Regions from separate parts of the Rhizobium sp. PP-F2F-G48 genome, predicted to be linked through region 2. Evidence: predicted binding sites of a transcription regulator. Region 2 holds the regulator's gene; each other region holds the start of a gene.
The links. The regulator LexA, encoded in region 2, represses DNA repair genes until DNA is damaged. The targets are predictions, from matches to a motif close to TGTTCNNNNTGTGTTCNG.
Positions count from the first base shown of each region.

Region 1 (4,149 bases), on a different contig from region 2:
GGAGATCTCGATGCCTTCGTGGCAAAGATCGTCGAGGAAGTCGAAGAAGGTCTCCACGACCGCAAGGCCGCCTGAGGCCTACCCTTCTAAAACAGTCAGCCGGCTCCGTCGAACGATGGAGCCGGCTTGTTGCTGCCTGTCTCTCGGCGTGTTGCTCCCGGGGGAACTTCGGACGGGTGAGACTTGCGCAGACGGGAAGGGAAAGGCACAACAGGGCATGATATCTATGTCCGACCGCCATCCCCGTCGCCTGCGCCGTTCCGTGCTCTGCGTGCCGGCCGATAATGACCGTGCGCTTGCAAAGGTTATCAGCCTTGCGCCCGATGCGGTGATCTACGATCTGGAAGATGCCGTGCTTCCGGATCGGAAGTCCGACGCGCGCGCGGCACTGGTGCGCCATCTGGCGCAGGAGACGCCGGGCATCGAGCGGATCGTGCGGATCAATGGCCTTGCCTCCGGTTTCGGCGAAGCGGATCTCGCCGCTCTCTCAAACTGCCGGTTCGATGCCATCCTCGTGCCCAAGGTGGAGGGGCCGCGGGATATCCTCGACATCGCCGAACGGCTGGACGAGGGGGACGCACCGGAGGACCTGCGGCTTTGGGCGATGATCGAGACCCCGAGGGGCGTTCTCAACGTGGCGCCGATCGCCGAGACGGGGCGCACGCGCGGCGGACGGCTCGATTGCCTCATTCCCGGCCTTAACGATCTGCGCAAGGAGACGGGCGTTGCGGCTCTTCCCGGACGCACCTATCTCGTGCCCTGGCTCATGCAGATCCTTCTCGCGGCCCGCGGCAGCGGACTCGATGTTCTCGACGCCGTGTTCAACGACATCCGCGACGCGGAAGGTTTTGCGCAGGAATGCGCGGCGGGTCGCGATATGGGGTTTGACGGCAAGATGCTGATCCATCCGCAGCAGATCGCCCCGGCGAATGCCGCTTTCGCACCTTCGGCCGCGGACGAGGCCGACGCCCGGGAGATCGTTGTGGCCTTCGATCATCCCGACAATGCGGGCCGATCGGTCATCGTCCACAAGGGCAAGATGGTCGAGGTCCTGCATCTGGAACAGGCGCTCGCCTGCCTTGCCAAGATCGAGGCTATCAAAAGCAAAGGAACGCCGACATGAAACTCTATCGCTTTCTCACCGGTCCCGACGATGCGAGCTTCTGCCACAAGGTGACGGCCGCCCTGAATCAGGGCTGGGTTCTGCACGGATCGCCGACCTATACCTTCAACGCGGATGCGCAGGTCATGCAGTGCGGTCAGGCCGTGGTGAAAGAGGTCGCGGGCAAGGACTATGTGCCGGATATGAAGCTGTCCGAGCAATAGGCGACAGCGCGGTTCACACATCATGCGGCGGGTTCATCACCCGCCGACATGCTCCACGCTGGCCTCGATGCGCTCCATATCGTCGTCCGACAGGCCGAAATGGTGACCGATCTCGTGGATCAGCACATGGGTGATGATGTCGCCCAGCGTTTCATCGTTTTCGGCCCAGTAATCGAGGATGGGCCGGCGGTAGAGCGTGATCCGGTTCGGCATCGTGCCGGTTTCCATGGTGAAACGCTCGCCGATGCCGCGGCCCTCGAACAGACCCAGCAGGTCGAACGGCGTTTCCAGCGCCATGTCTTCGAACACGTCGTCATCCGGAAAATCCTTGATGTCGATGATCAGATCGGTGGCCAGCAGCCGGAATTCCTCTGGAAGATGCCCATAGGCCTCCAGCGTCAGGGACTCGAACGTGCTGATGGTCGGCGCATGGCGCTCACGCCAATCGTCGCTTTGGTCAATCCGGGCCATGGATACTCCTTGTCTCGTTTATATAGACATTTCCCGGTTCATTTCGAGAAGCATTTCGCACCGGCAGGCGATTGTGCAGAATCTACGGAATCTTTTCCCAACTGCGTTGACTCTTTTTTGAAGCTCTGGAATCAATAAGAACATAGCAAGAACGGATAGGAGCTGACTGCCATGGCTGAAAACGCTGTGCCGCGGGAGACGGTGCTCGCCCTGCGCGATGCCATTGCCCGATTGGAACGAGACAGGCCCTCCGGTTCCTGTCTTCCCACCTTGAAGACCGAGGGCGAACACGCCGGGTTTTCCGCGTCCGGCCGGTTTTCGACCGTGCAGGACGACGTGCTGCCGCTTGGCGTTCCCGCGCTCGATCATGCCATGTCCGGCGGCCTGCCGCTCAAGGGTTTGAGCGAGATCCGTGTGGCGGAAACGCGCGATGCCGGTGCCGCCACAGGGTTCACGCTCGGGCTTGCCGCCCTTTGTCAGGCACGGCGCAAGGCGCAAGGCGAGCTCGGCCCCATCCTCTGGATCTCCGAGCCGATGGCGGGACAGGAAGCGGGCGAACCCTACGGGGTCGGTCTGTCGCTTCTCGGCATCGATCTTCGTGCCGCCCTTTTCTCGCGGCCGCGCAACCTCCAGCAGGCGTTGTGGATTGCCGAGGCGGCGCTCGGCTTTTCCGTCTTCTCCGCCGTCATTCTGGAGATCCGCGGCAATCCGGCACGTCTCGGTCTTGTCGAAAGCCGGCGGCTGCAGCTGCGGTCGATGGGCAGCGGCGTTCCGATCCTTCTGCTGCGCCAGGCAGGCGAGGAGGAGACGAGCAGCGCGCATCTGCGCCTTCTCGTACGTCCTGCGCCCGCGGCCCCGTTCATGCTGCCCGATGGCACGATGCTTTCGACCGGCATCGGGCATCCTGCCTTTCACGTGATTGCCGAGAAGACACGGGCCTTTTCCCCTGTCGATGCCTATCTTGAATGGAGTTCCCATGCGCGCCGGTTCTACCCTCTCGATTCCGTCGCCGTCCCTCTTCCGGCAAACGCAGCGGATCCTGTCGCTGTCCTTCCCGCATCTGTCGGCCGACCGGGTGGCACGCCGGCGCTGGGGCGCGTCGTGGCTTACAAACGGGCGTCCTGATCACCCGCCGGTGGTGTTCTCCGACAAGGTCGAGAATGCCATGCGGATCGTGGCGCTCGACGGCCTGGCCGAGCGCCTGCGGCTGAAGCGGGGGCAGGGCGTGGCCGAAGCCCGCGCCATGCATCCGACGCTCGACGTGCTGCCGGCCGATCCCGCCGCCGACCAGAGCTTTCTCTCTGGGCTTGCCGACTGGTGCGATCGCTACACGCCGCTGGTCGCCTATGCGGGTGCCGACGGCCTGGCGCTCGACATCACCGGCTGTACGCATCTGCATGGTGGAGAAAAAGCGCTGCTCGACGATGTCCTGTCGCGGCTTTTCCAGCTCGGCGTTGAAGCGCGCGGAGCGATTGCGGCTTCGCCGGGTCTGGCTTGGGCGCTCGCCCGGTTTTCCGGCAATGACGTCATCGAAGCGGGGGAGGAGGCCGTGGCGCTCGGACCGCTGCCCGTGATGGCGCTGCGATTGCCGCAGGCGGTGACGGATACGCTGATCCGGCTGGGGCTGACGCATATCGGAGATCTCATGGAGGCGCCGAGGGCCGCCCTTGCCCGCCGCTTCGGGCCGCTCGTCTTCCTCCGGCTCGACCAGGCGCTGGGGCTCGACGACGAGCCGCTGTCTCCGCGTCGGCCTGTGGCCGAGCTTTCGGTCGAGCGCCGGCTGATCTCGCCGGTTTCGGGCGAGGACGACATTCTCGGCCTGGCGCTGCAACTGGCCGGCGGGCTGAAGACCCGGCTGGAGGAGCGGGGAGAGGGCGGGCGCCAGTTCGAACTTCTGCTTTTCCGCGTCGACGGCAAGGTGTTCCGACTGCTCGCCGGCACGTCGTCTCCGTTGCGCGATCCAAAGCGCATCGCAGCGCTCTATCGGGAGCGGCTGGCTGCGGTGCATGACGATCTGGATGCCGGCTATGGTTTCGAGATCTTGCGGCTCTGCGTGCTCAAGGCCGAGCCGATCTCCTCCGTTCAGGACGACTTTTCCGGACGACCGGACCAAAGCCGGGCGCTTGCCGATTTCACCGATCGCGTTATTGCCCGCTTCGGAGATGACGTGCTGTCGATCGCCGTTCTCGCGGCAAGCCATATTCCCGAGCGGGCGGCAAGCCTTCAGCCGGCGAGCGATGGCGCGTTTTCGGCAGCCAGACGGCTGCAGGCGGAGGAATGGCCGGTCGTGCCCGTGCGGCCCCTGCGGCTTCTGACCCATCCCGAACGGGTGGAGGTCCCGGCAGCCGACGT
Region 1 covers NZ_SLVH01000004.1:135,445-139,593, forward strand. The annotation lists gene C8J36_RS11850 (type 1 glutamine amidotransferase domain-containing protein) at 1-75, shown strand, start outside; gene C8J36_RS11855 (CoA ester lyase) at 221-1,123, shown strand; gene C8J36_RS11860 (DUF1737 domain-containing protein) at 1,120-1,326, shown strand; gene C8J36_RS11865 (metallopeptidase family protein) at 1,363-1,797, opposite strand; gene C8J36_RS25330 (hypothetical protein) at 1,969-2,922, shown strand; gene C8J36_RS11870 (DNA polymerase Y family protein) at 2,873-4,149, shown strand, end outside.
Region 1: a site for LexA is predicted at 1,934-1,951, ahead of C8J36_RS11865 (metallopeptidase family protein). Genes of this name have one in related genera too.

Region 2 (4,149 bases):
CAGGGTCCGATCGTGTTCCGGAACGATGAGGGCCTCGTCGATCTTCTGCTGACTGCCGAGGCCGTCGCAGGTGGAGCAGGCACCGAACGGATTGTTGAAGGAAAACAGCCGCGGTTCGATCTCGGAAATCGTGAAGCCGGAGACGGGGCAGGCGAATTTCTCCGAAAACAGCACCCGCTCATGCGTCTCGTTGAGCGATTTGTTCGCGGAGCCGCCGGCCGAGGTCTCCTTCTCGGGCAGAGGCTTGTCGGCAAATTCGGCTATCGCAAGACCATCGGCCAGCCTGAGCGATGTTTCCAGACTGTCGGCCAGCCGCGCAGCAATATCGCCGCGCACGACCAGGCGATCGACCACCACATCGATATCGTGCTTGTATTTCTTGTCGAGCGCGGGGACATCGGCGATCTCGTAGAACTGGCCATCGACCTTGACGCGCTGAAAGCCCTTTTTCATCAGCTCCGCGAGTTCTTTCTTGTACTCGCCCTTACGGCCCCGGATCATCGGCGCGAGGATGTACAGGCGAGCGCCTTCCTCCATCGCAAGGATACGGTCAACCATCTGGCTCACCGTCTGGCTCTCGATTGGCAGCCCGGTCGCCGGCGAATAGGGGACACCGACGCGCGCGAAAAGAAGGCGCATATAGTCGTAGATCTCCGTCACCGTTCCCACGGTCGAGCGGGGGTTCTTCGACGTCGTCTTCTGTTCGATCGAAATTGCGGGCGAAAGACCTTCGATCAGGTCCACATCCGGCTTCTGCATCATCTCCAGAAACTGGCGCGCATAGGCCGACAGGCTCTCGACGTAGCGCCTCTGCCCTTCCGCATAGATCGTGTCGAAGGCGAGCGACGATTTTCCCGACCCGGAAAGGCCGGTCATCACGATCAGTTTGTTGCGCGGGAGATCGAGGTCGATACCCTTGAGATTGTGCTCCCGCGCACCGCGGATCGAGATGGTCTTGAATTCGCTCATGGTCAAACGCTCTGTATGGGGACGAAGCCCTTACTTAAGATCAATACTTCATATGTCGACCCGGCCTCGGGCGAAACCGCAATTCGAACGTCCCGGTCCGGGCAGGCTCGTTGAGCATCGGAAGCCCGGCGCGTGCATGGTTGACAGGATCATAACGAAGAATTAGAACAAATAAAGAACAAATTTGCAAACTGTTGTGGATTGCCGCGGGTCGAGGGCGAAAAGCCAGATCCAACAGCGTAGGCTTTGCGCACATTGCGGGACGTTGGGCCGCTTTCAGGAGACAGGACAAAGAGATGGCTGGTAGCGTAAACAAGGTGATCCTCATCGGAAATGTCGGGGCGGACCCGGAAATCCGGCGGACGCAGGACGGAAAGCCGATCGCGAACCTGCGCATCGCCACGTCCGAAAGCTGGCGCGACCGAAATTCGGGCGAGCGACGCGAGAAGACCGAGTGGCATACGGTCGTCGTTTTCAACGAGGGCCTGTGCAAGGTCGTCGAACAATATGTGAAGAAGGGCGCCAAGCTTTATCTCGAAGGCGCCTTGCAGACACGCAAATGGCAGGACAAGGACGGCAACGACCGCTATTCCACCGAAGTGGTGCTTCAGGGCTTCAATTCGACGCTGACCATGCTGGATGGCCGTGACGGCGGCGGCGGTAGTGGTGGTGGAAACCGTGGGAGTTCGGATTACGGCGGGGGCAGCGGACCGAACTATGGCGACGATTTCGATCGTCCGGCCCAGTCGTCCGGCGGTCGTTCGGGCGGCAGCACCGGCGGGGCGAGCGGTGGCTTCTCGCGCGATCTGGATGACGACATTCCGTTCTGATTCCGTCTTGGACACCGAGTGTCAAATAGCCTTTTCGCCGTTGCGAGCCTGCTTGCGACGGCGTTTCTTATTGCCGGAGCGATGAACGCTGATCTCAAGGTCTGTCCTTTCGGAAAGGACCTCGCCGCAAGCAACGCATCTGAACGAATTCGCCTTTTCGTCGATGAACGGTTCACTTCGGCGGAATGGCACTTGCAGAACACATGAGGAACATATAACACTGTTCTTGCTTTGTTTCGTGACTTTGGAGTCGTTTGATCATGCTGACCCGCAAGCAACAGGAATTGTTGATTTTCATTCATGAGCGCATGAAGGAATCGGGTGTTCCGCCATCGTTCGACGAGATGAAGGATGCTCTGGAACTGGCCTCCAAGTCCGGCATCCATCGGCTGATCACGGCGCTCGAAGAGCGTGGCTTTATCCGGCGCTTGCCAAACAGGGCGCGGGCGCTCGAGGTGATCAAGCTGCCGGACGCCTATCTCGCGTCGACACCGCCGAAGCGGGGGTTTTCACCGAGCGTCATTCAGGGAAGTCGCCCGTCCTCTGTCCCGGAAACACCGGCGAAGGCTGCCATTGGCGTCGGAAACGATAACAGCGTCTCCGTTCCTGTCATGGGTCGGATTGCTGCCGGCGTGCCGATTTCCGCTATCCAGAACAACACGCATGACATTGCCGTTCCCGCTTTCATGCTCGGCAGTGGCGAGCATTATGCGTTGGAAGTTCGGGGGGACTCGATGATCGAAGCGGGCATTCTCGATGGCGATACCGTCATCATCCGGAGTGCGAACAGCGCCAGCCCGGGCGAGATCGTCGTGGCCTTGGTCGATGACGAAGAGGCGACCTTGAAACGCTTCCGCCGCAAGGGAGCCTCTGTCGCTCTGGAGGCGGCCAACCCGGCCTATGAGACGCGGATTTTCGGACCGGACCGGGTCAAGGTTCAGGGAAAGCTTGTCGGCTTGATCCGCCACTACCAGTAAAAAGGATATGGTTTCCGGCGAGGGGTGGCCGATTGGAGGCGTCGGTCTCCAGGGCAAGCATCGGTTTTCCTCGTCCTGAATTCCTCGTCCTGTCCGCTTCGATAGTGACCTCGCGCCGTGCATTTCATCAATGCGCGGTTTGCTTGTTTCTCATGGTGCGGCCTTCTTTCTGTTGCTTTCGTTCGACAAGGATGGAGGCGGGGATTGCTATTCTCGAAACCGTTGGGGAGGCGAAGAGGATACGAGAAGCGGATGCAGGCACTCGGCTCGCGAGATCCAGCGGCACGCGTTTTTCAGAGAAATCTGCACGATGGAGAAGCAGACGGAACTGCTTGCGGACATCGGCGTTAACCGGCCGAACACTGCGGAGACCGAGATGCCGGGAACATTGGAAAGTTTTGAAGTCCTGGTCTTCGACGATCGCGAAGGCGAGATTTCGCTATCCGATCGACCATTGAGCATCAAGACCGCCGATGAAGCCCGCGCTTTGGCCAGTCGTCTTGCACGCGGACATGCGGGCACGGCAGTCGTCTCAAGGCGGGGCAACACAGCGATTGGCGAAGCCGGCCCAGCCCTCGTTCTTGAGCAGCATGGTCGGATCGGCGATTTCGACTGAAGATCGCTGATAAAGGATCGCTGGCAATGGCGCCGTACCATCTCTTTTCAAGCGCAGACCGTGCGCAAAGGATCACGCTATGAGAATGATTTTCGTCGGGATGCTAGCATCCGTCCTTAGTATCCTCGTGATCAAGTACGCCAACAACGATCTCGGCAATGGCGTTCCCATGACGACAGTTGGAGCAGCCAGCTCACTCTAAAGCCCAACGTCTGTCTGGCTGCTTCCACTATTGTTGATTCCGGCATCTTTCGGCACAACGGCGTCCGCTATTCGTGAATGGTATAGGATCCCATCTCGCACAGGTTTTGCTTGTCTTCAGTCGTCGCCAAGTCTGACCCCTCCTCGAACTCGAACCGCATGTCGTAGTCGCAAACGTCGCGTCCGTCCGCGATCGTCAGTTCGATCGTCTCGCCAGGACTGAGCACCTGCTCTCCGAAGACGTCCCTCTCCCAGTCGCTGACGCCGACGGGTGACGTGTAGAATCGCGTGAGAACCGATTGCGTACCGTTCTTCAGCGTGAAGACAAGATCTTCCGCTTGCGCGGGGTTTGACAAGAAGGTGGCGCTCACCAAGAGGGCGCCTGCCATGCAGTTTTTTGTGATCATGTCGTTCAGTCTCCTCCCCAGGAAATTCGATTGCGTCCGTTCGAGTACGCTAATCGAAGAATAGCGAAGGCCTCATCACTTTCAATCGATTTGTCGCGCACCTGTCCGAGATGACGGCTTTCCTTTTTTGGCATTGCACTAGGCTCAGG
Region 2 covers NZ_SLVH01000001.1:997,069-1,001,217, forward strand. The annotation lists gene uvrA (excinuclease ABC subunit UvrA) at 1-969, opposite strand, end outside; gene C8J36_RS04510 (single-stranded DNA-binding protein) at 1,266-1,799, shown strand; gene lexA (transcriptional repressor LexA) at 2,060-2,776, shown strand; gene C8J36_RS04520 (hypothetical protein) at 3,087-3,392, shown strand; gene C8J36_RS04525 (hypothetical protein) at 3,662-3,982, opposite strand.

Region 3 (4,149 bases), on a different contig from region 2:
ACGTTGGAAAAGCCCGAGGTCTCTTTTCTCGTCGCGCGGCACGACGGCGGCGTCGTCGGATGTTGCGCGCTGGTGGCGGCCGGTGACGGGAGCGGCGAGATCAAGCGGATGTTCGTCGATCCCAAGGCGCGGGGCATGCGGGCAGCGCGGGCCCTCCTGGACGCGATCGAGCAGACGGCCCGGGACACCGGCCTGACGACCGTCCGGCTGGAAACCGGCATCTACCAGCCGGAAGCCATCAGCCTGTATCGCAAGGCCGGCTATCGCGATATCGAGCCGTTCGGGAGCTACATGCCCGATCCGCTCAGCCTCTTCATGGAAAAAATCGTCGTCTGACGCACCTTTCCGCTGTCTCGATCAATTCCCGGCTGCGGCGAAGCCGGGGGCCAGACATCGTCAGATGTCGAGGTTCTCGGCGAAGACGGCGCGCTCCTGGATGAACCGGAAGCGGGCTTCCGGCTTGGTGCCCATGAGATTGTCGACGGCGTCGCGTGTTCCCTCGAAATCGATCTCGTCGATCGAGACCTTGAGAAGCGTCCGCTTCGACGGGTCCATCGTCGTTTCCTTCAACTGGGCCGGCATCATTTCGCCAAGGCCCTTGAAGCGTCCGATCTCGACCTTGCCGCGTCCGGTGAATTCTTTCTCCATCAGTTCGACCCGATGCACATCGTCGCGGGCGTAAAGTGTCTTTGCGCCCTGCGTCATCCGGTAGAGCGGCGGCACAGCAAGATAGAGATGACCGCCACGAATGAGCTCCGGCATCTCCTGATAGAAGAAGGTGATCAGCAGCGAGGCGATATGCGCGCCATCGACATCGGCATCGGTCATGACGATGACCCTGTCGTAGCGAAGGTCTTCCTGCCGATATTTCGACCGCGTCCCGCAGCCGAGCGCCTGGACGAGATCCGAGATCTGCTGGTTGGCCCCCAGCTTCTCGCGGCCGGCACTGGCGACGTTCAGGATCTTGCCGCGCAGCGGCAGGATCGCCTGGTTCGAACGGTTGCGCGCCTGCTTGGCCGAGCCGCCGGCCGAATCGCCTTCTACGATGAAGAGTTCGGCGCCCAGGGCGGAGTTTTGCGAGCAGTCTGCAAGCTTGCCCGGCAGGCGCAGCTTGCGCACCGCGCTTTTGCGTGTGACTTCCTTTTCCTTGCGGCGCCGGACGCGCTCATCGGCGCGCTCGATCACCCATTCGAGCAGCTTGGCCGCTTCCTGTGGATTGCCGGCGAGGAAATGATCGAAGGGATCGCGGATCGCGTTCTCGACGATGCGCTGCGCCTCGACGGTGGCGAGCTTGTCCTTCGTCTGGCCGACGAATTCCGGCTCGCGGATGAAGACGGAGAGCATGCCGGCCGCCGAAATCATCACGTCGTCGGTGGTGACGATCGCCGCGCGCTTGTTCTGCGTTAGGTCGGCATAGGCCTTGAGACCCTTGGTCAGGGCGATGCGCAGGCCCGCTTCGTGCGTGCCGCCCTCGGGTGTGGGAATCGTGTTGCAATAGGAGTGCACGACCGAGTCGCCGCCATACCAGGTGACGGCCCATTCCAGCGCGCCATGGCCACCCGTCTTCTCGGTCTTGCCGGCGAAGATCTCGCGCGTCACCGTGAACTCGGAGCCCATGGTCGCCTTGAGATAATCCTTCAGGCCGCCGGGAAAGTGGAAGACCGCCTTGTCAGGCGTCTCCGTACCCTCGACCAGCGACGGATCGCAGGACCAGCGAATTTCGACGCCGCCAAAAAGATAGGCCTTCGAGCGTGCCATGCGGAAGAGGCGCGCCGGCTCGAACTTGGCGTGCGGCCCGAAAATCTCGGGATCCGGATGAAAGCGGACGCGTGTTCCGCGCCGGTTCTGCACGTCGCCCAATTCCTCGAGACCACCCTGGGGGATGCCCCGCGAAAAGCGCTGGCGATAAAGCCGCCTGTTCCGCGCAACCTCGACCTCCAGCACGTCGGAGAGCGCATTGACGACGGAAACGCCGACGCCGTGAAGACCGCCGGAGGTCTCGTAGACCTTGCTGTCGAACTTGCCGCCGGCATGGAGCACGGTCATGATCACTTCGAGGGTCGACTTGCCCGGAAATTTCGGGTGGTTCTCCACCGGGATGCCGCGACCATTGTCGGTCACGGCGAGACATCCCTCGGCATCGAGATGGACGTCGATGAAATTGGCATGTCCGGCCACGGCTTCGTCCATCGAATTGTCGATGACTTCCGCGAACAGATGATGCAGTGCCTTTTCGTCCGTGCCGCCGATATACATGCCGGGCCGGCGACGAACCGGCTCGAGCCCCTCGAGCACCTCGATGGCCGACGCATTGTAGTCGCCCGTATCCGTCTTCAGCTGCGAAGCCGGCGTTCCCGGAGCCCGCGTCGTCTTCGGTTCGTCCGCCTTGGGCGCGAGACCGGCTTTATCGTCGCCGCCTTTGGCGGCCGGCGTCTTCAGGTCCAGCGTCTTCGGCTCGGGCGGCTTCGTTTCCGAAGGCTTCCGAGGAGCGGGCGCTGCGTTCGCGAAAAGGTCGTTGCTGTCCGTCATCTGGTGCGTCAAACGTCTTTCGATGTGTCGGCTGATCCTGTAGGGCGGGGCGCCGGCTGTCGATCCCGGCCCACCTCTTCATATAGAGGCCGGGGGTGCGGCGAAAGAGCCAAGAGCGCCGAAGAGATCAAAAAGGGAACAAAACATGGCCCGATCCACACTTTCTTTTAAACGCCTTGCCGTTTTAAAGGCGGTTGGTCTGGTGGCCGCCTTTGTCCTCGCCCATGGCTGCGCCCGCGCCGAGACATTGCGACCGTTCAAGGACGAACTTTTCGCCTATGGGCGCGTGCTCGAGTCCCGCGACGGCGGCGACTGGCTGACGGTCGACTATGACGAGATGCGGGACATCAATGGCCGTGACGAGGTCCCCGAGCGTCGGGTCAAGCGCCCCTATGTCGCGCTCGGCGTCAAGCGTTTCCAGGAAAACGAGACGATCGATGTCGGCGGGCGCGGGCTCGACGTGTTCAGGGTCGGGACGCCGGAGAACGCAGCCTTCACGGTGATTTTCATTCACGGTCGCGGAGGGGATCGGCGGCTCGGCGCGAACGACGATTCCTTCGGGGGCAATTTCAACCGGCTGAAGAACCTCGCGGTGGAAAATGGCGGTGTCTATTATGCGCCGAGCGCCCGATCCTTCGACACGGATGGTGCGGCCGATATTGCCGGCCTGATCGATGGTGTCGCGCGCCGCTCTCCCGGCCGGCCGGTCATCCTGTCCTGCGCGTCCATGGGCAGCTTCCTCTGCTGGGGCGTCTCCCGCAACGCGACCGCCGTCAAGCAGCTTTCCGGCATGATGATCATGGGCGGCGCAACCGATCCGGATTTCACCAAAAGTGCGGCCTTCGCCCGCAAGCTGCCGATGTTCTTCAGCCACGGCAGCGCCGACAAGACATACAGGGCGGACGACCAGGCGGCCCTCTACACGCGCTTGAAGAAGGGCGGCTACCCCACCCGCTTCGTCCTGTTTCAAACGGGAACGCACGGCACGCCGGTCCGGATGACCGATTGGCGGGACGCCATCAACTGGATCCTCTCGCGATAGATACAACCTGAGCGATTTTCTCTTCATTAACCACCGATTGAAGTCTCGCCTTCGTGCGGGCTGCCGTTCGTTTTTCTGAAAGCACCGCATGACATCTTCCCGGCACTGAGAACACGGGAGTGCGATGATGGATGCGCGAACCGACACACGGCTTGTTCCGCTTTGCGTCGATCTGGACGGGACGCTCGTCGCGGCGGACACGCTGTGGGAAGGCGTCGCCGTTTTGCTGTTCCGCAATCCGCTGATGGTGTTCGCGCTCCTTCGTTGGGCACTGCGCGGCAAGGCGCATCTGAAACATGAGGTCGCCGTGCGATCCGGGCGCACCGGTGCCGATTGGCCCTATCGCCCGGAGGTGATCGCACGGCTGCGGCAGGAGCGGGAGACCGGTCGCGACGTCGTGCTCGTCACCGGGGCCGCGGAGCGGGTGGCGCTCGATGTCGCGGCCCATACCGGCGTCTTCACCGAAGTCCTGCATTCCTCCCGCACCCACAACCTGACGCGCCATCGCAAGTGCCGGGAACTGGTCGCGCGCTACGGCGATGCGGGGTTCGACTACATGGGCAACAGCCGCGATGACG
Region 3 covers NZ_SLVH01000002.1:181,684-185,832, reverse strand. The annotation lists gene C8J36_RS05415 (GNAT family N-acetyltransferase) at 1-336, shown strand, start outside; gene parE (DNA topoisomerase IV subunit B) at 397-2,529, opposite strand; gene C8J36_RS05405 (alpha/beta hydrolase) at 2,675-3,571, shown strand; gene C8J36_RS05400 (UbiA family prenyltransferase) at 3,696-4,149, shown strand, end outside.
Region 3: a site for LexA is predicted at 2,653-2,670, ahead of parE (DNA topoisomerase IV subunit B). Genes of this name have one in related genera too.